DNA from 3 places in the Pseudomonas sp. Ors-4-3C genome. Region 2 is predicted to be linked to each of the others. Evidence: predicted binding sites of a transcription regulator. Region 2 holds the regulator's gene; each other region holds the start of a gene.
What was found. The regulator FliA, encoded in region 2, starts transcription of late flagellar genes. The targets are predictions, from matches to a motif close to CTAAAGTTTNNNNNNNNNNNGCCGNTAA.
Positions count from the first base shown of each region.

Region 1: ACVHNU_RS25770 (methyl-accepting chemotaxis protein) is a predicted target of FliA. The motif match lies at 2,325-2,352, and genes of this name have one in related genera.
Region 3: motA (flagellar motor stator protein MotA) is a predicted target of FliA. The motif match lies at 4,610-4,637, and genes of this name have one in related genera.

Region 1 is NZ_CM146900.1:5,668,870-5,676,073, reverse strand. It holds gene ACVHNU_RS25775 (SRPBCC family protein) at 1-182, shown strand, start outside; gene ACVHNU_RS25770 (methyl-accepting chemotaxis protein) at 329-2,209, opposite strand; gene ACVHNU_RS25765 (sigma-70 family RNA polymerase sigma factor) at 2,522-3,022, shown strand; gene ACVHNU_RS25760 (FecR domain-containing protein) at 3,022-4,023, shown strand; gene ACVHNU_RS25755 (TonB-dependent siderophore receptor) at 4,111-6,612, shown strand; gene ACVHNU_RS25750 (PepSY-associated TM helix domain-containing protein) at 6,688-7,204, shown strand, end outside.
Region 2 is NZ_CM146900.1:978,272-985,475, forward strand. It holds gene flhA (flagellar biosynthesis protein FlhA) at 1-1,525, shown strand, start outside; gene flhF (flagellar biosynthesis protein FlhF) at 1,537-2,877, shown strand; gene fleN (flagellar synthesis regulator FleN) at 2,991-3,821, shown strand; gene fliA (RNA polymerase sigma factor FliA) at 3,818-4,558, shown strand; gene ACVHNU_RS04580 (chemotaxis response regulator CheY) at 4,725-5,096, shown strand; gene ACVHNU_RS04585 (protein phosphatase CheZ) at 5,115-5,903, shown strand; gene ACVHNU_RS04590 (chemotaxis protein CheA) at 5,939-7,204, shown strand, end outside.
Region 3 is NZ_CM146900.1:6,121,381-6,128,584, reverse strand. It holds gene rsgA (small ribosomal subunit biogenesis GTPase RsgA) at 1-484, shown strand, start outside; gene ACVHNU_RS27695 (TIR domain-containing protein) at 697-1,104, shown strand; gene ACVHNU_RS27690 (caspase family protein) at 1,107-2,066, shown strand; gene ACVHNU_RS27685 (toll/interleukin-1 receptor domain-containing protein) at 2,066-2,557, shown strand; gene motB (flagellar motor protein MotB) at 2,610-3,686, opposite strand; gene motA (flagellar motor stator protein MotA) at 3,690-4,541, opposite strand; gene ACVHNU_RS27670 (HDOD domain-containing protein) at 4,708-6,246, shown strand; gene rhdA (thiosulfate sulfurtransferase) at 6,289-7,122, shown strand; gene asd (archaetidylserine decarboxylase) at 7,122-7,204, shown strand, end outside.

The sequences.
Region 1 (7,204 bases), 1.6 Mb from region 2:
GTGTGGCCAATCTGTGGGCGGCGATGAATGTGGAATCGTTGGGCGCAGGGAAGTCGCGGGCGACCTGGACGATCATTGCCGAGCCGGCTTCAGGTGGGGAGGAAGCACTGCCGGGGTTCAAGGATTTCGTGCAGGGGTTTGCCGATGATGCGATGGGGAATGTGTTGAAGCTGTTTGTATAAGGCTTCAGTTCTGCGGTGATTGAGCTACCGCCTTCGCGAGCAAGCCCGCTCCCACCTTTTGATTGCATTCCTTCAAGAGGAACACGGTCAACCTGTGGGAGCGGGCTTGCTCGCGAAGAACGATAACGCGGTCTTCAATCTGCGGATCAGATCTTGAAGCTGTCCACCAGCTGCTTCAGGCGGTTGGCCTGCTGCGACAACGCATCACAATCCTTCAATGTTTCATTGAGGTTGGCCACGCTCTGCTGGTTCAGCAGGTTGATCTGGTTAACGTCGACGTTGAGGGTTTCCACCACGGCGGTCTGCTCTTCGGTTGCAGCAGCCACCGACTGGTTCATGCCATCGATTTCGCCGATGCGCTGGGTCACGCTGACCAGGCGCAGACCGGCCTGGTTCGCCACTTCCACGCTCTCTTCGCTGGACGCCTGACTGGCGTTCATGGTGGTCACCGCTTCACGGGAACCGACCTGCAAGGAGGTGATCATCTTGTGGATCTCTTCCGCCGATTCCTGGGTGCGATGGGCGAGGTTGCGCACTTCGTCCGCCACCACCGCAAAACCGCGTCCGGCTTCACCGGCACGGGCCGCTTCGATGGCCGCGTTGAGCGCCAGCAGGTTGGTCTGCTGCGAGATGCCTTTGATCACATCGAGGATGTGGCCGATGTTGTCGGTGCTGGCGTTGAGTGTTTCGATCTGGGTGCACGACAGGCTGATCTTTTGCGACAGCTCGGTCATCGCCTGAATGGTCTGCTCGACCACCTGACGACCGTCATCGGCCTGCTCGCTGGCGCCGCTGGCGTGCTGCGAAGCATCGGCGGCGTTGCGGGCGATTTCCTGAGTGGCGGCGCCCAACTGGTTGATCGCGGCGGCCACGCTGTTGGTGCGGGCGCTTTGTTCGTCGGAACCGATGATCGAGGCGTTGGACGAGGCCATCACGCGTTGCGACAGGTCGTGCACGTGACGAGTGGCCGAGGACACTTCGGAAATCGACGCGTGAATGCGCTCGACGAACTGGTTGAACGAACTGCCCAGTTCAGCGAACTCATCCTTGCCTTCCACGACCAGACGACGGGTCAGGTCACCTTCGCCCTGGGCGATGTCCCGCATCGCGCGGCCCATGGTGGTCAGTGGACGCATCAGGACGTTGATCAGCAGGCTCAGCAGCAGCGCAATCGCAGCGACCGCGACGAACATCGCGATCAGCGCCGAAGTACGGAACTGACTGAGGGCGGCGTAGGCCTTGTCGCGATCGATCGACAGACCGATGTACCAATCGGCATTCGGCAAGTCGCTGACCGGAGTGAACGACAGAATGCGTTCCTGGCCGTTGAGCACCACGTTCTGGTTGCCCTTCTCGATGCGCACGCCGGAATTCGGGTAGATGTCCTTGAGGTTCTTCATCACCTGGTCTTTGTCCGGGCTGACGATCACTTGACCGTCACCGCTGACCAGGAATGCGTGGCCGAGGCCACCGAAGTCCACCGAGTTGATGATTTTCACCAGGGTTTCCAGGCTCAGGTCACCGCCGACCACCCCCAGCAACTCGCCATTCTTTTTCACCGGCATGGCGATGGTCACCACCAGACCACCGACCGCGGCCATGTACGGCGGGGTCAGCATGGTTTTGTCGGCAGCAACGGCTTGCTTGTACCAAGGGCGCTGACGCGGGTCGTAGCCGTCGGGCATCTTCGCGTCAGGGCGCTGGGTGAACACACCGTTGGCCTGACCGACGTAGGTGAACTGGAAGTTCGAGGTGAAGGCCGGTTGATCGACCAGCCCAGGGAAGTCGGCGTCCTTGCCCTGATGGGCAACGTTCTGCGCGAGGTTTTCCAGCACCAGAATTCGCCCGCTCATCCAGTTCTGCACGCTGCTGGCGGTCAGATCGCCGGCCTGCTGCACAGACGACTGGAGGTTCTGGCGAATGGTGTTGCGCTGCAGATAGTCGTTGTAGAGGGTGAACAAAGCGAAAGCCAGGACCACGACGCCCGAGGCGGCCAACAGGATTTTATGGCTGAACTTGAGATTCATTTCATGGGACTTCTTATGCAAAAGTGGGGATGCGTTCCGGGATGCAACATTCCATGTACAGCGCAGGCAGCGTTCTGATGGCCGCTCTACTTTGGTGCACGCATGTCTCACCAGTCTGTCGGCACGGTTCGCAGAAATCTTAGGGTTGTGTGGGAAATGCACGGCATTTCTGACAGATTCCCGCCGAACGGCGCGCCAGAGCGTTCGCTATAAAGTTTTTTATGCTGGTTATCCGAGCGGAGGTTGCAAAATTCACCGCCCTTGATAAAAATGCGACTAATTATCATTTGTGACGTTCGGGCTGTCGCGTTCATGTCCTCACCTGAGTTTGCAGTGCAGGCGCTTTACAGTAGTCATCACGGCTGGCTCAACGCCTGGCTGCGAGCACGGCTGGGCAATGCCGCAGATGCCGCGGATCTGGCTCAGGACACCTTCGTACGCCTGCTACAACGTACCGAACGCCTGGAGCTCAAGGCGCCCCGCGCATTTTTACGCACCATCGCTCGCGGCCTGGTGATCGACCATTGGCGTCGTGAAGAAATCGAACGCGCCTATCTCGAAACCATCGCCCATTTGCCCGAAGCCGAAACCCCGAGCGCCGAAGCCCGCGCGTTAGTGATCGAGCTGCTCGAAAGCATCGCGCGCATGCTTGAAGGCTTGCGGCCGAAAGTCCGTCAGGCATTTCTGCTGGCGCAGTGCGAAGGTTTGACGCACAAGCAGATCGCCGAACAGCTGGGCTTGTCTCTGCGCTCGGTGGAGCGTTACGTCGCCGATGCGCTGTATCACTGCTACGTGTTGCGATACGACAGCTGATGCCTGTGGATAACCTCTCGACCGGGCGACGCGCCGAACCGCCGCAACAGGTGGTCAAACAAGCCATTCACTGGCTGCTGCGGCTGCGCAACAACCATGGCAATGCGCGCCTGAGTCGCCAATGCGAAGCGTGGCGCGCCGAGCATCACGAGCATGAACTGGCGTGGCAGCGCGTGCAGTCGCTGCAGGCCGAACTGAGCCATAACCTGCGCGCCGTGCCCGGCGCACAGGTGGCGTTCAATACCCTGGAAAACAGTGCGCAGGGGCTGGGGCGGCGGCAGGCCTTGAAGCTGCTGTCCGGCGCGGTGCTGATGGGTTCCGCCGCATGGCTGGCCAAGGACACCGCCGTCTGGCAGCAGTGGCGCGCCGACTACGCTACGGCGACCGGCGAACGTCGCGGCTTCCAGTTGCCCGACGGCACGCGGATCGAGCTGAACACGGCCAGCGCCGTGGATCTGGATTACACCGCGCAGCAGCGGCTGATCAAACTCACCCGTGGCGAAATCATCGTCACTTGCGGGAGTAATGATGAAGGCGCGGCGTTCAGCCGGCCGCTTCGCGTGCAAAGTCGCCATGGCACTTATGAGCCGGCCAATGCCCGCTTCATCCTGCGCCAGGAAAACGATTGCACGCGACTGAGCGTCAGTTCCGGGCGCGTCGCCATCCACAACGGCGGAGCTTCGGTTGAGGCTCTCGCCGGACAGACCTTTCTGATCGATCACCATCAGGTGCGCCCTGCACCACCACTGGATATGGACGCGGGCGCCTGGGTCGATGGTTTGATCGTGACCCGCAACATGCGCCTGGGCGATTTCCTCAATGAAGTCGGACGTTATCGTCAGGGCTTCGTGACGTGCACGCCGCAGGTGGCAGATCTGCGCCTGTCCGGTGTGTTCCGCCTGGAGGACACCGACAAGCTGCTGGCAATCCTGCCGCAGACTTTGCCGGTGCAATTGCGCTATCGCACCCGTTGGTGGGTAACGCTTGAGGCAGTGGCCTGAAATTATTTTGGCGGGTTTTCGCGACAAGTCCGGCTTGGTCAGTAAGCACTTCAACTCAGCCTTTGCGACTGCCTACGGAAACCTACAATGACTGTCCGCCTCACCTGTAAGAACTCGCTGAATTTCACTGCCGAATCGGGCCTGCTGGGGCAAGCCATTCGCGCTGCCCTGCTGTCCACCGTTCTGGGCGCCGGTGTGCTGCCAGGCCTGAGCCTCGCCGCCAATGCCAGTGAAGCGAGCAGTCATCGCTACAACATCACCGCCGGCCCGCTGGGCGAAGCGCTGAACCAGTTTGCGCGCGAGGCGGGCATCACCTTGTCGATGACCCCGCAGCAAACGCAGGGGCGGCAGTCTCCGGGCGTACAGGGCGAATATTCCACCGATCAGGCGTTGAGCCATTTGCTGGGCGGCTCGGGTCTGGAAGCGGTCAGCCAAGACGGAAACAGCTACATCCTGCGTTCAATCAGCGAACCCGAGGCGCTGGCACTGCCAACCACCGACATCAAAGGTTTCGCCCTCGGTAACGCGCTGGGCAGCATGGAAGGCTACAACGCCACGCACAGCCAGATCGCTACCAAAACCAGTACCGCGCTGCTGGAAACCTCGCAAAGCGTATCGGTGGTGACCCGCGAGCAAATGGACGATCAAGGCTCACAGACCGTCTCCCAGGCGATGCGCTATACCCCCGGCGTGCTGACCAACCCTTACGGCGCGACTCATCGCTACGACTATGTGGCGATGCGCGGTTTCAACGACGGCTCGGTGGACAACATCTACCTCGACGGCCTCAAGTCGATGGGCGACAGCGGCACCTACAGCACCATGCAGGTCGATCCGTATTTCCTTGAGCGTGTGGATATTCTCAAAGGCCCGTCGTCGGTCTTGTATGGCCGCAGTTCGCCCGGTGGCCTGGTGGCGCTGACCAGCAAAAAGCCGTTGTACGAGGCCTATCATCAGGTTCAGGCCACGGTTGGCACCCAAGGCCAGCGCGGTGTCGGTTTTGACTTCAGCGGTCCGGTCGATGACGACAAACGCATTGCCTATCGTCTGACCGGTTTGACGGATCAATCCGACACGCAGTTCGACCACAACAAGGAAAAACGCTTCGCCCTCGCACCGTCCCTGAGCATCGACTTCAGCGAAGACACTTCGCTGACGCTGCAGGCGTATCTGCAGCACGATCCGGACGGCGGCTACCACGGTGGCGTGCCGGCGGATGGCACGATTCATCAGCGCAACGGCAACCGCATCTCGCCGCACTTCTTCGAAGGGGAGCCGGGGATTGACGGTTACTCGCGGGATCAGCAGTCGTTCGGCTATCAGTTCGAGCATCGCTTCAACGATGTCTTCACGGCGCGGCAGAATTTCCGTTACCTCGACTCCAAGGTCAACATGGATCAGGTCTACGCCTACGGCTGGACGACGCCAACCAGCAACGAACTGAACCGCTACTACACCGGCGGCGATGAACGCCTGCATGCGTTCATCGTCGACAACATGCTGCAGGCCGAATTCTTCACCGGTGCCACCAAGCACACGGTGTTGATGGGCGCCGATTATCAACGGCGCAAAACCGTGGTCGACTGGACCAGTGGCGGCCTGGCCCCGATCAACGCGTTCAACCCGGTATACGGCAATTCGGCGATCGATATGTACGGCGATACCAGTTACCTGCGGCGCCTGGAGCAGACCGGCGTGTACCTGCAAGACCTGATCGAGATGGACCAGTGGCGCTTCTCGCTGGGGCTGCGTCAGGACTGGGTCGAGACGTCGGATGAGAACCGTATCGCCGAAGCAGGCCGTCCGGTCGGTACTGAAATCAATGATCGGCGCACCAAACTGACCGGCCGTGCTGGCGCGTTGTATCTGTTCGAGAACGGCCTGGCGCCGTACATCAGCTACTCCGAGTCGTTTAACCCGAACTCGTATGCCGACAGTGCTGGTAATCCTCTGCCTCCGACCGATGGCACACAGTGGGAAGTCGGCCTGAAGTATCAACCGCCGGGCACCGACAACCTGTTCACCGCCTCGCTGTTCCGGATCGATCAGGAAAATCTGGCGACCAAGCTGCCTCAGGAAAACTTCTACCGCGCGGTAGGCGCTGTCCGCTCGCAAGGCCTGGAGCTGGAAGCGCACATGCAGTTGACCGACAACCTGAAAGTGCTCGGCAGCTATACCTTCACCGATATCGAGTACTCGAAGTCGATGGTCAGCACTCTGAGCACGCCGACCGCCGTGATCGAGAACAAAGGCAACTCGCCGACCCAGGCGCCGCGGCATATGGCGTCGTTGTGGGCTGACTACAAGTTCGACAGCGCGGCACTCGATGGCCTGCGTCTGGGCGGTGGTGTGCGTTATGTCGGTTACAGCTGGGCGGATGCGGAGAACACCCTGAAGGTGCCGTCCTACACACTGTTCGACGCATCGATCGGCTATGACCTGGGCAAGATTGGTTTGAAAGATGTCGACGTGCGTCTGAACGCGAACAACCTGACCAATGAATCCTACGTGGCCTCCTGCGCGAGTCTGAACTTTTGCTACATGGGCGAAGAGCGCAACGTCGCTGCCACGGTCAGCTACCAGTTCTAAACCTTTGCCTTGTGCATAAAAAAGCCAGCCCCTGTTTTCAGGGGCTGGCTTTGTCGTCTCTGTGGGGAACATTTCATGCGCGCATTGTTGGTGTTGTTGCATCGCTATATCGGGTTGGCGACGGCGGTGTTTTTGCTGCTGGCCGGGATCACCGGAAGCATTCTTGCGTTCAATCATGAGTTGGATGAGTGGCTGAATCCGCAGTTCTACGCGGCTTCATCTGAGGGGCAACGATTGCCTCCCGGGACCTTGGTCGACGCGGTGCAAACCTCGCATCCGAAGTTGCAGGTCTGGTACATGGAGTATCCGCAGGAGGCGGGACATACCGCCATGTTGGCGGCGGTGCCGCGCAATGATCCGGCGACCGGCAAACCGTTTGATGAGCGCAATCAGGTGTTCTATCTGGACCCGGTAAATGCCGAGCAGAAGGGCCAACGTTACTGGGGTGAATGCTGCTTTGCGCGGGAGAACTTCATTCCGTTCATTCTTGAGTTTCATTACAACCTGACGTTGCCCGGCAACTGGGGCCTGTGGTTGATGGGCCTGGTTGCCATCGCTTGGGTAATCGATTGCTTCATTGCGCTGTGGCTGA
Region 2 (7,204 bases):
CAAGTTCGTCCGGGGTGACGCCATCGCCGGCCTGCTGATTCTGTTCATCAACCTCATCGGCGGTATGGCCGTCGGTATCTTCCAGCACAACATGACCTTCGCCGACGCGGGCAAGGTTTACGCCTTGCTGACCATCGGTGACGGTTTGGTGGCGCAATTGCCATCACTGTTGTTATCGACAGCGGCGGCGATCATGGTGACCCGTGCTTCCGGTTCGGAAGACATGGGCAAACAGATCAATCGCCAGATGTTCGCCTCGCCCAAAGCCTTGGCGGTGGCCGCTGGTTTGATGGCCGTGATGGGCCTCGTCCCGGGCATGCCGCACTTCTCGTTCCTGAGTATGGCCGCGCTGGCTGCCGGTGGCGCGTACCTGTTCTGGAAGAAGCAGAACGTCGCCAAGGTGCAGGCGCTGCAAGAGGTTCAGCGTCAACAGGAACTGCTACCGTCGCCGGCCCGCGCCATGGAAACCAAGGAGCTGGGCTGGGATGACGTGACGCCGATCGACATGATCGGTCTGGAAGTCGGCTATCGCCTGATCCCGCTGGTGGATCGCAATCAGGGTGGTCAGTTGCTGGCGCGGATCAAGGGCGTGCGCAAGAAGCTCTCGCAGGATCTGGGCTTCCTGATGCCGACGGTGCATATTCGCGACAACCTCGATCTGGCGCCGAGCGCCTATCGCCTGACCCTGATGGGGGTGATCCTCGCCGAAGCCGAGATCTACCCGGATCGCGAACTGGCGATCAACCCGGGGCAGGTCTACGGCACGCTCAACGGCATTACCGCCAAAGATCCGGCTTTTGGTCTGGAAGCGGTGTGGATCGAAGTCAGCCAGCGTGCGCAGGCGCAATCGCTCGGTTACACCGTGGTCGACGCCAGTACCGTGGTCGCGACGCACTTGAACCAGATTTTGTACAAGCACTCCAGCGAGCTGGTCGGCCACGAAGAAGTGCAGCAACTCATGCAATTGCTGGCCAAAAGCTCGCCGAAACTGGCGGAAGAGCTGGTGCCGGGGGTGGTGTCGCTGTCGCAGCTGCTCAAAGTGCTGCAGGCGCTGCTGGCCGAACATGTGCCGGTGCGCGATATCCGCAGCATTGCCGAGGCTATCGCCAACAACGCCGCCAAGAGTCAAGATACCGCCGCCTTGGTGGCCGCAGTACGCGTCGGCGTATCCCGCGCCATCGTTCAAAGCATTGTAGGCACTGACTCCGAGCTGCCTGTGATCACCCTGGAACCAAGGTTGGAACAAATATTGCTCAATAGTCTGCAGAAGGCAGGACAAGGCTCGGAAGAGGGCGTTCTGCTGGAGCCAAGCATGGCCGAGAAGCTGCAGCGTTCGCTCATCGAAGCGGCGCAGCGCCAGGAAATGCAAGGTCAACCGGTGATCCTGTTGGTAGCAGGCCCGATCCGCGCGATGCTCTCGCGTTTCGGCCGTCTCGCAGTCCCAGGGCTGCACGTGCTGGCCTACCAGGAAATTCCGGACAACAAGCAAGTGACCATCGTTGCGACAGTAGGGCCCAACGGCTGAGGTAGTGGTTTATGCAAGTTAAGCGTTTCTTTGCCGCCGATATGCGTCAGGCCATGAAGCTGGTTCGTGATGAGCTGGGCGCTGATGCCGCCATCATTGGCAACCGCCGCATTGCCGGCGGCGTCGAGCTGACGGCGGCGCTGGATTACAAATTGTCGGCGCTGGCGCCACGGGTTCCGAACATGGAACTCGAGGACGAGCTGCGCAAGACCCAGTCGCGCATCGTTACCGCCCAGGCCGAACTGAGCCTGCGTGGCGAAGCCGATGGCAACACCAATCGCCAGTTGTTCGCCGGGCTGCCGTTGACGGCCGGCCTGCCGCTGACCGCTGCCGAGCCGTTGAGCGAACCGACTTACGCCGCCCCGGCGCGTCCGGCGCCGGCGCCTGCCCAGTCGTCCGCCGGCATCGATCCGCGTGCGCTGGATTCGATGCGTTTCGAATTGAACAGTTTGCGTGAGCTGATGGAAGTGCAGCTCGGCACCCTGGCCTGGAATCAGCTGCAAGGCAGCCGTCCGGCACAAGCCAATCTGTATCGCCGTCTGCAACGTATCGGTCTGTCCGGACCGTTGTCGCGCGACCTGCTGGCGATGATCACCGACATCGAAGAACCGCGTCAGGCCTGGCGCATGCTGCTCGCGCACCTGGCGCGAATGATTGCCGTGCCAGAAGTCGAGCCGCTGGAAGAGGGCGGGGTGATTGCCATGGTCGGCCCGGCCGGCATGGGCAAGACCACCACCCTGGCCAAACTCGCGGCGCGCTACGTGCTCAAGTACGGCGCGCAGAATGTCGCGCTGGTCAGCATGGACAGCTTCCGCATCGGCGCCCAGGAACAACTCAAGACCCTGGGGCGGATTCTCAACGTGCCGGTAACGCACGTCGATCCGGGTCAGTCGCTGGTGCAGGCACTCGACCCGCTGCTGCGCAAACGCGTGGTGCTGATCGATACCGCCGGCCTGCAGGCCAGCGATCCGGCACTGCGCATGCAGCTGGAAAGTCTGGCCGGGCGTGGCATCCGTTCAAAAAATTATCTGGTGCTGGCAACCACCAGCCAGAAACAGGTTCTAACCGCCGCTTATCACAGTTACAAGCGTTGCGGGCTTGCCGGCTGCATCCTGACTAAACTGGATGAGACGGCCAGCCTTGGCGAAGTGTTGAGCCTGGCGATCAGTCATGAACTGCCGGTCGCCTACCTGACCGACGGCCCACGGATTCCGGATGATCTGCATCTGCCGCGCCGTCATCAATTGGTCAGTCGCGCCGTCAGCGTGCAAATGCAGGAAGAACCCAGCGAAGAAGCCATGGCTGACATGTTCGCTGATATCTACCACAGCCCGACCAAGCAGGTTGGCTGAGGTAATGAACAGTTTTTGTACCTACATCGATGGTCTGCCATGCATTGTTCCGGTTGAGAACGCGCAGCCAGTAATGTGGCCTCCGTCTATGCAAGACAAGGTAAAGAAATAACATGGGCAGCATGCATCCCGTACAGGTGATCGCGGTGACCGGCGGCAAAGGTGGCGTCGGCAAGACTAACGTGTCAGTGAACTTGTCTCTGGCGCTGGCAGAGCTTGGCCGTCGGGTCATGCTGCTGGACGCCGATCTGGGGCTGGCGAACGTCGACGTTCTGCTGGGACTGACCCCCAAACGCACTTTGGCCGATGTCATCGAAGGCCGCTGTGAGCTGCGCGACGTGCTGTTGCAGGGCCCCGGCGGGATCCGCATCGTGCCGGCCGCTTCCGGCACCCAGAGCATGGTGCACCTGAGCCCGGCACAACACGCCGGTCTGATTCAGGCCTTCAGCGACATCGGCGACAACCTCGATGTGCTGGTGATCGACACCGCTGCGGGTATTGGTGACTCGGTAGTCAGTTTTGTCCGCGCCGCGCAGGAAGTGTTGCTGGTGGTCTGCGACGAGCCGACCTCGATCACCGACGCCTACGCGCTGATCAAACTGCTCAACCGCGACTACGGCATGAACCGCTTCCGCGTCCTCGCCAACATGGCGCAGAGCCCGCAGGAAGGGCGCAACCTGTTCGCCAAGTTGACCAAGGTCACGGATCGCTTCCTCGACGTCGCCTTACAATACGTCGGCGCGGTGCCGTACGACGAAAGCGTGCGCAAGGCAGTGCAGAAGCAGCGAGCGGTCTATGAAGCCTTTCCGCGTTCCAAGTGCGCGCTGGCGTTCAAGGCGATCGCGCAGAAGGTCGATACCTGGCCGCTGCCTGCCAACCCGCGCGGTCACCTGGAGTTTTTCGTCGAGCGCCTCGTGCAGCAAACGGCAGGGCCTGTGCTATGACCGCCAGCGGTATGAACTACTACAAGAAGTCGGCACGTGACGCGCAGTACGAGTTGATCGAGCGTTACGCGCCACTGGTCAAGCGCATTGCCTATCACCTGCTGGCGCGCTTGCCGGCGAGTGTGCAGGTTGAAGACCTGATTCAGGCCGGGATGATCGGCCTGCTCGAAGTCTCGACCAAATACGACGCCAGCAAAGGCGCCAGTTTCGAAACGTATGCGGGCATCCGGATCCGCGGCGCGATGCTCGACGAAGTACGCAAAGGGGACTGGGCGCCACGTTCGGTTCACCGCAACACCCGTATGGTCAGTGACGCAATTCGGGCAATTGAAGCTAAAACCGGCCGTGACGCTAAAGATCACGAGGTTGCGGCCGAACTCCAATTGAGTCTCGACGATTACTACGGGATTTTGAATGACACCCTGGGCAGCCGGCTGTTCAGTTTCGACGACCTGTTGCAGGACGGCGAACACGAAGGGCTGCACGAGGATGGCGCCAGTGCTCATCTTGAGCCGTCACGCGATCTGGAAGATGAACGCTTCCAGGCGGCGCTGGCGGACGCGATTGCCAATTTGCCGGAGCGTGAGCGACTGGTGTTGGCGCTGTACTACGACGAAGAGCTGAACCTCAAGGAGATCGGTGAAGTCCTTGGCGTCAGTGAATCGCGGGTCAGCCAGTTACACAGCCAGTGCGCGGCCCGTTTGCGGGGGCGTTTGGGGGAGTGGCGAGCGCGCTGAAGGCAGTGTGGGGACACTGCGAACGAGGCTGGTGCGGTGATGAACGGCACCGGTCTTGCTCTGTTGTGCTCCAGACAGTCTTCGAGTGCTGCGCCGATTGATTGAAGTGGCGCGTCCAGGTGCTGGGCGCGTTTAAGACTGCTTGGAGGTCGAATTGAACAAAGACATGAAAATCCTCATCGTTGATGACTTCTCAACGATGCGGCGGATCATCAAGAACCTGCTGCGGGATCTTGGGTTCACCAACACCGTCGAGGCCGACGATGGCACTACCGCCATTCCGGTGCTCAACAGCGGCAGCATCGACTTTCTGGTAACGGACTGGAACATGCCGGGCATGACCGGTATCGACTTGCTGCGCCACGTGCGTGCCGATGAAAAACTCAAGCATCTGCCCGTGCTGATGGTGACCGCAGAAGCCAAGCGCGAGCAGATCATCGAGGCTGCTCAGGCCGGTGTGAACGGCTATGTGGTCAAACCTTTCACGGCTCAGGCGTTGAAAGACAAAATCGAGAAGATTTTCGAACGCATCGGCTGATGAACGCGCGGGGGAGCTATGGAGCATAACGAATCTTCACAGGGCGATTTCGAGTCGACCCTGAAAAAACACGCGGTCGAACTGGTCGAAAGCCTTGAAAAAGGCAGGTTCGGCGACGCTGTGCAACTGATCCATGAGCTCAATCAGACCCGTGACCGCGGCCTGTATCAGGAAGTGGGCAAGCTCACACGCGAACTGCACAGTGCGATCGTCAACTTCCATATCGATCCGCACATGCCGCAGGCCGAGGAAGTGTCGCAAATCACCGACGCCACCGAACGCCTGGGCTATGTGGTCAAGCTGACCGAAGCCGCGGCCAACCGCACCATGGATCTGGTGGAAAGCGCCACGCCGGTGGTCAATGGCCTGGCTGAAGAAGCTCAGGCCTTGAGCACCGATTGGGGGCGCTTCATGCGTCGCGAAGTCGGGGCTGAAGAGTTCCGCGAACTGGCGCGCCGGGTCGACGGTTTTCTGTCACGCAGCAGCACGGACAACCGTGCGGTGTCGAGCAACCTGAACGACATCCTGCTGGCTCAGGATTACCAGGACCTCACCGGTCAGGTGATCAAGCGTGTGACCCAGTTGGTCACCGAAGTCGAAAGCAATTTGCTCAAACTCGTACTCATGGCCAGTCAGGTGGACCGCTTTGCGGGCATCGAACACGACCGTGCTGCGATGCTTGCAGAAAAAGATCCACAAAAACATCTCTCGCAGGGTGAAGGTCCGCAGATTCATGCCGATAAACGAGAAGACGTTGTGTCCGGTCAGGACGATGTGGACGATTTGTTATCCAGCCTTGGATTTTGAGTTTAGGTTTTTAGACCTGTAGGAGCACCCCATTAATGAGCTTCGGCGCCGATGAAGAGATCCTTCAGGATTTCCTGGTTGAGGCCGGCGAGATTCTTGAGCAACTGTCCGAGCAACTGGTCGAGCTGGAAAGCCGCCCGGATGACGCAGATCTGCTCAACGCAATTTTTCGCGGTTTCCACACTGTAAAAGGGGGCGCCGGCTTCCTTCAGCTCAATGAGCTGGTGGAGTGCTGTCACATCGCCGAAAACGTGTTCGACATCCTGCGCAAGGGTGAGCGTCGCGTTGATGCAGAACTGATGGACGTGGTGCTTGAAGCACTGGACGCGGTGAACAGCATGTTCAGCGAAGTCCGTGAACGTGCACCGATCACTGCTGCAACCCCGGAACTGCTGGCTGCGCTGGCGCGTCTGGCCGAACCGCAATCGGCGGACGAAGCCCCGGCTTCGCCAGTGGCCGAGATGATCGAAGAGCTGGTTGTCGAAGGCGATTCCGGCGACATCACCGATAACGAATTTGAACAGTTGCTGGATTCGCTGAACGCCGTCAAGGCTGAAGCCGAAGCCCCGGCCGCTGCTGCACCTGCGCCAACTGCCGATACGGCAGCGAGCGATGAAATTACCGACGCTGAATTCGAGTCGTTGCTCGATCAGCTGCACGGCAAGGGCCAGTTCGCGCCAGACGCCGTGGCCCCGACAGCGGCCGCTCCGGCGGCACCGGCTGCCGGTGACAGCTCGGACATCACCGACGACGAATTCGAAGCACTGCTCGATCAGTTGCATGGCAAGGGCAACTTTGCCGTGGAAGCGCTGGAGTCGGCGATTGCCTCGGCACCGGCTGCGCCAGCCGCTCCGGTAGCCGCTGCCGCCGGCAGTGATCTGATCAGCGATCACGAATTCGAATCACTGCTCGACGAGTTGCACGGCAAAGGCAAGTTCACCGACGTTGGCGCCGCTGCTGCGGGCACCGCGTCGACCGTGGCCGCGCCAGCTGCCAAGGCGGCTGCTGCTCCGGCCGCCGCGCCGAAAGCTGCGCCCAAGCCTGAGCCTAAAGCCGAAGCGCCCAAACCGGCAGCCGCTGCCGCTGCTGCACCGGCGCCGGCCCGTGCCGCCGCTGCTCCGCCACCGGAAAAACCGGCCAGCGAAGCCGAAACCACTGTTCGTGTCGACACCGCGCGTCTCGACGAAATCATGAACATGGTCGGCGAGCTGGTACTGGTGCGTAACCGTCTGGTGCGCCTGGGTCTCAACAGCGGCGACGAAGCCATGTCCAAGGCCGTGTCGAACCTCGACGTGGTCACG
Region 3 (7,204 bases), 1.2 Mb from region 2:
CCGCACGCTGGGTTATCCGGTGCTGGAAGTCTCCGCGCATCACGGCAACGGCATGGAACAGTTGCAGAAGCAGCTCGACGGCCGCATCAGCGTGTTCGTCGGCCAGTCCGGGGTCGGCAAGTCGTCGCTGGTCAACAGCCTGTTGCCGGAAGTCGAAACCCGTGTCGGCCCGCTGTCGGAGTTGTCCGGTCAGGGCACGCACACCACGACCACCGCGCGCCTGTTCCACTTCCCTGGCGGCGGTGAGCTGATCGACTCCCCGGGTATCCGTGAGTTCGGCCTGGGCCACGTCAGCCGCGCCGACGTCGAAGCCGGCTTCATCGAGTTCAACGACCTGCTCGGCACCTGCCGCTTCCGCGACTGCAAGCACGATCGCGAACCGGGTTGCGCCCTGCTCAAGGCCCTGGAAGATGGCCGCGTGCAGCAGCAACGGATGAACAGCTACCGCTCGATCATCGCCAGCCTGCCGGAAAACGGCTACTAAACATCTGCACCGGCAGCCCCTCGTCCGAGGGCTGCCGGATGTCGGACCACGCCTGACACATCCCCCGACCGTTTAAACGTCAGACCTTTCTGACAGGCCTGCTCGCGCCTGCCTGCAGGACCTTTCTCTTTCCGCGCGCAGACCTTGCGGGCACTTTAGAGATGCCTAAATTGGGTTGTTCCTTCGCACCTTCGCGACCTTCGAGGAACCCCATGCAGACCTACCATTTGTTCATCAGCCATTCGTGGAACTACGCCCACGCCCACGACAATCTGGTGCGCCTGCTCGGCGCCAAGGCAGATTTCAGCTTCAAGAATTTTTCCGTGCCGCCGCACAACCCGATCATGGGCGCGCAGACCGACAAGCAGCTCGAGGAAGCCATCGAAAACAAGATTCGTCCGTGCTCGGCGGTGCTGATCATGGCCGGGATGTATTCGACCTACAGCAAGTGGATCAACAAGGAAATCGAGATCGCCAAACGCATGGGCAAAGTGATCATCGCGATCAAGCCGTTCGGCGCCGAGCGTATTTCCACGGTGGTACGTGAGGCGGCACACGCCGAGTGCGCGTGGAACACCAACAGCATCATCGGTGCGATCCGTCAGCACACGGCGGTGTAAACATGCGCAAGGGACTGTTTATCGGCATCAACCACTACTCGCACGTTTCACCCTTGAGCGGTTGCTGCAACGACGCCATGGCCATGGCGTCCGTGCTGAAAACCGACGCCAACGGTGACCCCAACTTCAAAAACGTGGTGCTGACTTCGGCTGAAGACGACCTCGGCCGAGGCAAGCTCGAAGACCAGATTCGCGAGCTGTTCTCCGGCGACTGCAACGTCGCCCTGCTGTACTTCGCCGGGCACGGCGGCTTCGACAGCGACAACGATGAAGGCATGCTCCTGCCGCAGGACTATCGCAGCGCCAAGGACGGCATCCGCATCAGCGACATTCTCAACTGGGCCGCCAAAGCCACGAAAATCAAAAACAAAGTGATCATCCTCGACTGCTGCCAGAGCGGCGCGGCCGGCGAAGTGCGCGCCTTGCGCAGCGAAAGCAGCGTGGTCGGCGAAGGCATGACCATCCTGACCGCCTGCAAAAAGGAAGAGCCGGCCCTGGAAGGTGCGCAACACGGCGTGTTCACCGGTTTACTGTTGCAGGCCCTGCACGGCGGTGCGGCGAACATCCTCGGCAAGATCACCCCGGGCAGCCTGTATTCCTTCGTCGACAACGCACTCGACGCCTGGGAGCAGCGCCCGGTGTTCAAGACCAACGTCTCGCAGTTCATCTCCCTGCGCGAAGTCTCGCCGCTGATCCCCAAGGAGATCCTGCGCAAACTGCCGGAATGGTTTGCCGAAGCCGAATCGACGTTCCGCCTCGCCCCCAGCTACGAACCCACCGAGGCCACATTCGACCCGGAGCACGGCGAGGTCTTCGCCCAACTGCAAAAGTGCAACCGCCACAGCCTGATCGAACCGGTCGACGCCGAACACATGTATTACGCGGCCATTCACTCCACTGGCTGCCGTCTCACGGCGCTCGGCGCCTATTACCGCGAACTCGCCATAAAAGGACACTTCTGATGCCCGTATTCATCAGCTACCGCCACATGGATCGCCCGCAGGCCATAGCGATCAATGCCCAATTGATGCAGGCCAACATCAAGACCTACCTCGACGTGCTCGACCCGGAATCGCAGACCACCGACGACATCACCGGGGTCATCACGCGCAACATCACCGAATGCACGCACCTGCTGGCGGTGGTGTCGGAGAAAACCGCGTTGTCGTGGTGGGTGCCATTCGAAATCGGCGAAGCGACGATCAGCAATCGGCGGATCTGCTCGTTCCGCACCGGGCAGGCGCAACTGCCGGAATACCTGGACAAGTGGCCGAAGCTGAGCACGCCCACGGATGTCGATTTCTTCATCGAGGCCTATCGCAGCGAAGGCACGATCAAACGCTCGATGACGCTCGACTCGGTGACCGGCAATCAATCGACGCGCAGTGCGAACAAGATCAATGCCGAGATGTTCCATGAGGGGCTGAAGAACCGGATTCGTCGCGGGTTCTGAGGTCAATCGACAGCCACAAAAAAGCCGACATCGCTGTCGGCTTTTTTGTCGGTCACTGCTTCGGCGCGGGGGCCGGTGCGGCGGCTGGTGGAGCCGCCGGCGCGGGCGCCGCAGTCCCCGGCGCGGCCGGTTTTGGTGCGGCGTCATCGAACAGGTTCAGGCGTTCACGCAACTCGTGCGCCGGCACTGGTTGCTGATCTGCCGGCAGCGCGTTCGGATCGACCGGCGTTGCCGGAGCGGCGCCGTTCTGGCCTTCGGCGGCGGGCTTGGCCGGTTCGGCACCTTGCGAGCCTTCGATGGCGGCCTGGGCCTTCTTGGTCAGGACCACGATGTCGATGCGGCGGTTGACAGGGTTGAACGGATCTTCCTTGTCGAACAGCGCCGACGAGGCATAACCCACCACCCGCGCCACTTGCCCGTCCGGATAGCTGCCGGCAACCAGTGCACGCCGCGCGGCGTTGGCACGGTTGGCCGAGAGTTCCCAGTTGCCGAAATCGCCGGTGCCGGTGTACGGCTTGGCGTCGGTATGGCCACTGATGCTGATCTTGTTCGGCACCGCTTTGATGGTGTCGGCCATGGCCAGCAGGATGTCTTCGAAGTAAGGTTTCAGGCGTGCGGAACCTGAGTCGAACATCGGCCGGTTCTCGGCGTCCATGATCTGGATACGCAAGCCGTTCGGGGTGATCTCGAACAGGATCTGGTCCTTGAACTTCTGCAGTTGCGGGTTCTCGTTGACCTTGTTCTGCAGTTCTTGCAGCAACAGTTCCAGGCGCTCTTTCTCGACCTGCTCGGCCATGCCTTCGACCTGCTCGGTGTCGACCGTGACCTTGTCCGGTTGCGGCTGCGACTTTACCTCAGGGTTGAGGGTGTTTTCCGGCGCCAGGGTCGGCGTGCCGCCCAGATCGATGATGTACGGCGTACCGCTTTCGGAGAAGCCGACCGGATCCTTGAAGTAACCGGCGATGGCGATCTTCTGCTCAGGCGTTGCGGTGGACAGCAGCCACAACACCAGGAAGAACGCCATCATCGCCGTGGCGAAGTCGGCGAAGGCGATTTTCCACGCCCCGCCGTGGTGCCCACCGGCTATGCGCTTGACGCGCTTGATGATTATCGGCTGATTATTTTCCATGGCTTAACGACCGCGAACGGCTTGTTCCAGCTCGGCAAAGCTTGGACGGTGCGCCGGGTACAGAACCTTGCGCCCGAACTCCACGGCCAGCGATGGCGGCATGCCGGAAGCCGAAGCCACCAGCGAGGCCTTGATGGCTTCGTAGACGTTCAGTTCTTCCTTGGCATCGTGCGCCAGGGAATGCGCCAACGGACCGAAGAAACCGTAGGCCGCGAGAATACCGAAGAAGGTACCGACCAGTGCCGCACCCACGTGCAGGCCGATGGATTTCTGATCGCCCTCACCCAGCGAAGCCATGGTCACCACGATACCCAGTACCGCCGCGACGATACCGAAACCGGGCATGGCGTCGGCGATGCCGTTTACCGCATGGGACGGGTGCTCGAGGTCTTCCTTGAGGCTGTAGAGCTCCATGTCGAACAGACCTTCCAGCTCATGCGGAGCCATGTTGCCGGAGGACATGATGCGCAGGTAATCGCAGATGAACGCGGTCATGCGCTCGTCTTTGAGCACGGCCGGGTACTTGGCGAAGATCGGGCTCGCGGCAGCGTCTTCGATGTCGCCTTCGATGGCCATCATGCCTTCGCGGCGGCTCTTGTTGAGGATCTCGTAGATCAGGCCGAGCACTTCCAGATAGAACGTGTGGCTGAAGCGCGAACTGAACATGCTCAGGGATTTCTTGAGCACGTGCATCGTCATGTAACCGGGGTTGGCCTGCAGGAATGCACCGAGGGCCGCACCACCGATGATCATCACCTCGAAGGGCTGGATCAGGGCGGCAATTTTGCCGTGGGAGAGCACGTATCCGCCGAGCACGCTCGCGAATACGACGATGATGCCGATAATTTTAGCCATAGGTAGGAAAGTACTTACTGAGTCGGGTTCAAGGTCATATTCGGAAGTTAAAAAATCTCTTCTTCTACTTATCGGCAAAACTGCGCCAGACTATAGCCAGTTCAGGCGAAAAGCCAATTTAGCCCATGCCGGGCGCGTCTACAGTCAGTGAAGATCTCGTCCAGACATGGCTAATGAAACGAACGTCCCACATGTAAAACCGACCACGCTCGAGGGCTGGGTCAAGCTGCTCGATGGCGTGCGCCTGCCCGTGCCGCAAGAGGCCCACGACAAGGTTTGCCGGGCGATCCGCGACAACCGCAGCTCGCTGCGCGACATCGCCGACCTGATGCAGGACAGCCCCGCGCTGGCCTTGAGCATCATCCGTGAGGCCAATCGTCACACCCTCGGCACGATGACCGCACCGGCGGAAAATCTCGAGGTGGCGATCAACCGTCTGGGCCTTGCGCGTACCGAAGAATTGCTCGCGCGTCTTCCCGTCGAACCGCAGATGCAGATCCCCAAGGCGCTGCGCCAACTGCAGATGATCAGCCAGCACGCCACGCAACAGGCCAACGGTTTTTTCGCCAGTCGCCTCGCGCGCCTGTGGCAGGACATTCATTGGGGCAGCCTGTTGTTTCTCTCGCCGTTATGGCCGCTGGCGCTGACGTTTCCAGAATTGCTCGAAGAGTGGGAAGTGCGGGTTATCCACAAAGGCGAATCGGCCCCGATCGTCGAGAAGCAACTGTTTGGCGTGCGCCTGCTGAAGATCGCCGAGGCGCTGGTCCAGGTCTGGCACCTGCCGATCTGGGTGCAGCAAGGCTATAAACTGCTGCTCAGCGAACAGCGCGAACTGGTGAAAGTCCTGCGCATCGCCCGCGACAGCGAGCATCCGCTGCGCCAGCAGAATCGCCTCGACGACGATCCGACCCTGCGCCGCTGGCTCAACCAGCCGGCCAACACCGTGTTGCTGGCCAACGGCCTGGCGCTGTCGGCGCAACAGGCCTGGGACAGTCCGCACAGCGAGCGCTGGCAGTACCTGACCAGCCTCTATCTGCAAATCTCGATGGACGAGGTGCAGCAGCAGTTGCACCAGCAAGCGGCCAACAGTGCGCGCCAGCATGCAATGCCCGATCTGTGGCACCCGGCCGTTTCATTATTATGGCCGTGGGGCACCCATCGGTTGCCGGCCGGGATGCTGCCGGCGGCCGCGCCGAGTGCCGAGGATCTGACTCAATGGCGCCGGCAATGCGCCGAACTGCTGGCCGAGCCGAGCCGCTTCACCAATGCCATGAGCCTGACCGTCGCCGCGCGTGATGCGCTGGTCGCCAGTGGCATGCGCCGGGTGATGATTTTGATGGCCGACCGCACGCAATCGAATCTGCGGGTGCACCAGACCTTCGGTTTGCCGAAGGAAGCCGCCGCGCTGAATTTTGTCGTCAGCCAGAGCAAAGTTCTGCAACGGTTGCTCGCGCAGCAGGCACAGGTGCGGATCAACCCCGAGAACAACGCGCAATTCTCCGCGCTGCTGCCGCAAGGCCTGCGCACACTGTTTCGCGGCGAACACCTGTTCCTGCGCTCGCTGGTCAATAACGGCCGGGTGATCATGATCGTCGTCGCCGACCAGGGCGGTGGGCCGTTCGCCGACATCAGCGTGCAGGCTTTCGCCAAAACCGCGCAGTGCATCGAAAAGGCCCTGCACAGCTTTAGCAGCCGTGGCCGATGAGGCTGCGCTACAATCCCCCCCTTTGTGCTCTGGAGACCTCACATGTCTGACTTCTCTGGCTTGCCGCTCGTCATCGAACCGAGCGACCTGCTCCCTCGGCTGGATGCCAGCGAACTGATTCTGGTGGACCTGACCAGTGCCGCCCGCTATACCGAGGGCCATCTGCCAGGCGCACGCTTTGTCGATCCGAAGCGCACCCAGCTCGGCCAGCCGCCGGCGCCGGGATTGCTGCCAGCCAAGGCCGATCTGGAAGCCCTGTTCGGTGAACTGGGCCATCGCCAGGACGCGGTCTACGTGGTCTATGACGACGAAGGCGGTGGCTGGGCCGGACGCTTCATCTGGTTGCTCGACGTGATCGGTCACGACAAGTACCACTACCTCGACGGCGGTCTGCCGGCGTGGCTGGAAGCGGGCATGCCGATGTCGATCCAGGTTCCGCCTGCGGTGGGCGGCCCGGTGGCGCTGACCCTGCACGACGAGCCGACGGCCACCCGCGAATACCTGCAAAGCCGTCTCGGCGCCGCCGATCTGGCGATCTGGGATGCGCGCGGGCCGCTGGAATATTCGGGCGAGAAGGTGCTGGCGGCCAAGGCCGGACACATCCCCGGTGCGGTGAACTTCGAGTGGACCGCCGGCATGGACAAGGCGCGTCAGTTGCGGATTCGCACGGATATGCCGCAGATCCTCGACGACCTCGGGATCACCAAGGACAAAGAAATCATTACCCACTGCCAGACCCATCACCGGTCGGGCTTCACTTATCTGGTGGCCAAATCCCTCGGTTATCCGCGGGTCAAGGGCTACGCCGGTTCCTGGGGCGAATGGGGCAACCACCCTGATACGCCTGTCGAGATTCAAGGTTCTAAGGACAACTAATGAAAGAGCGTCTGTTTATCCTCAGCCAGTACCTGCTGCCTCATCACTTGCTGTCGCGCCTGGCCGGTTGCGTTGCCGAGTG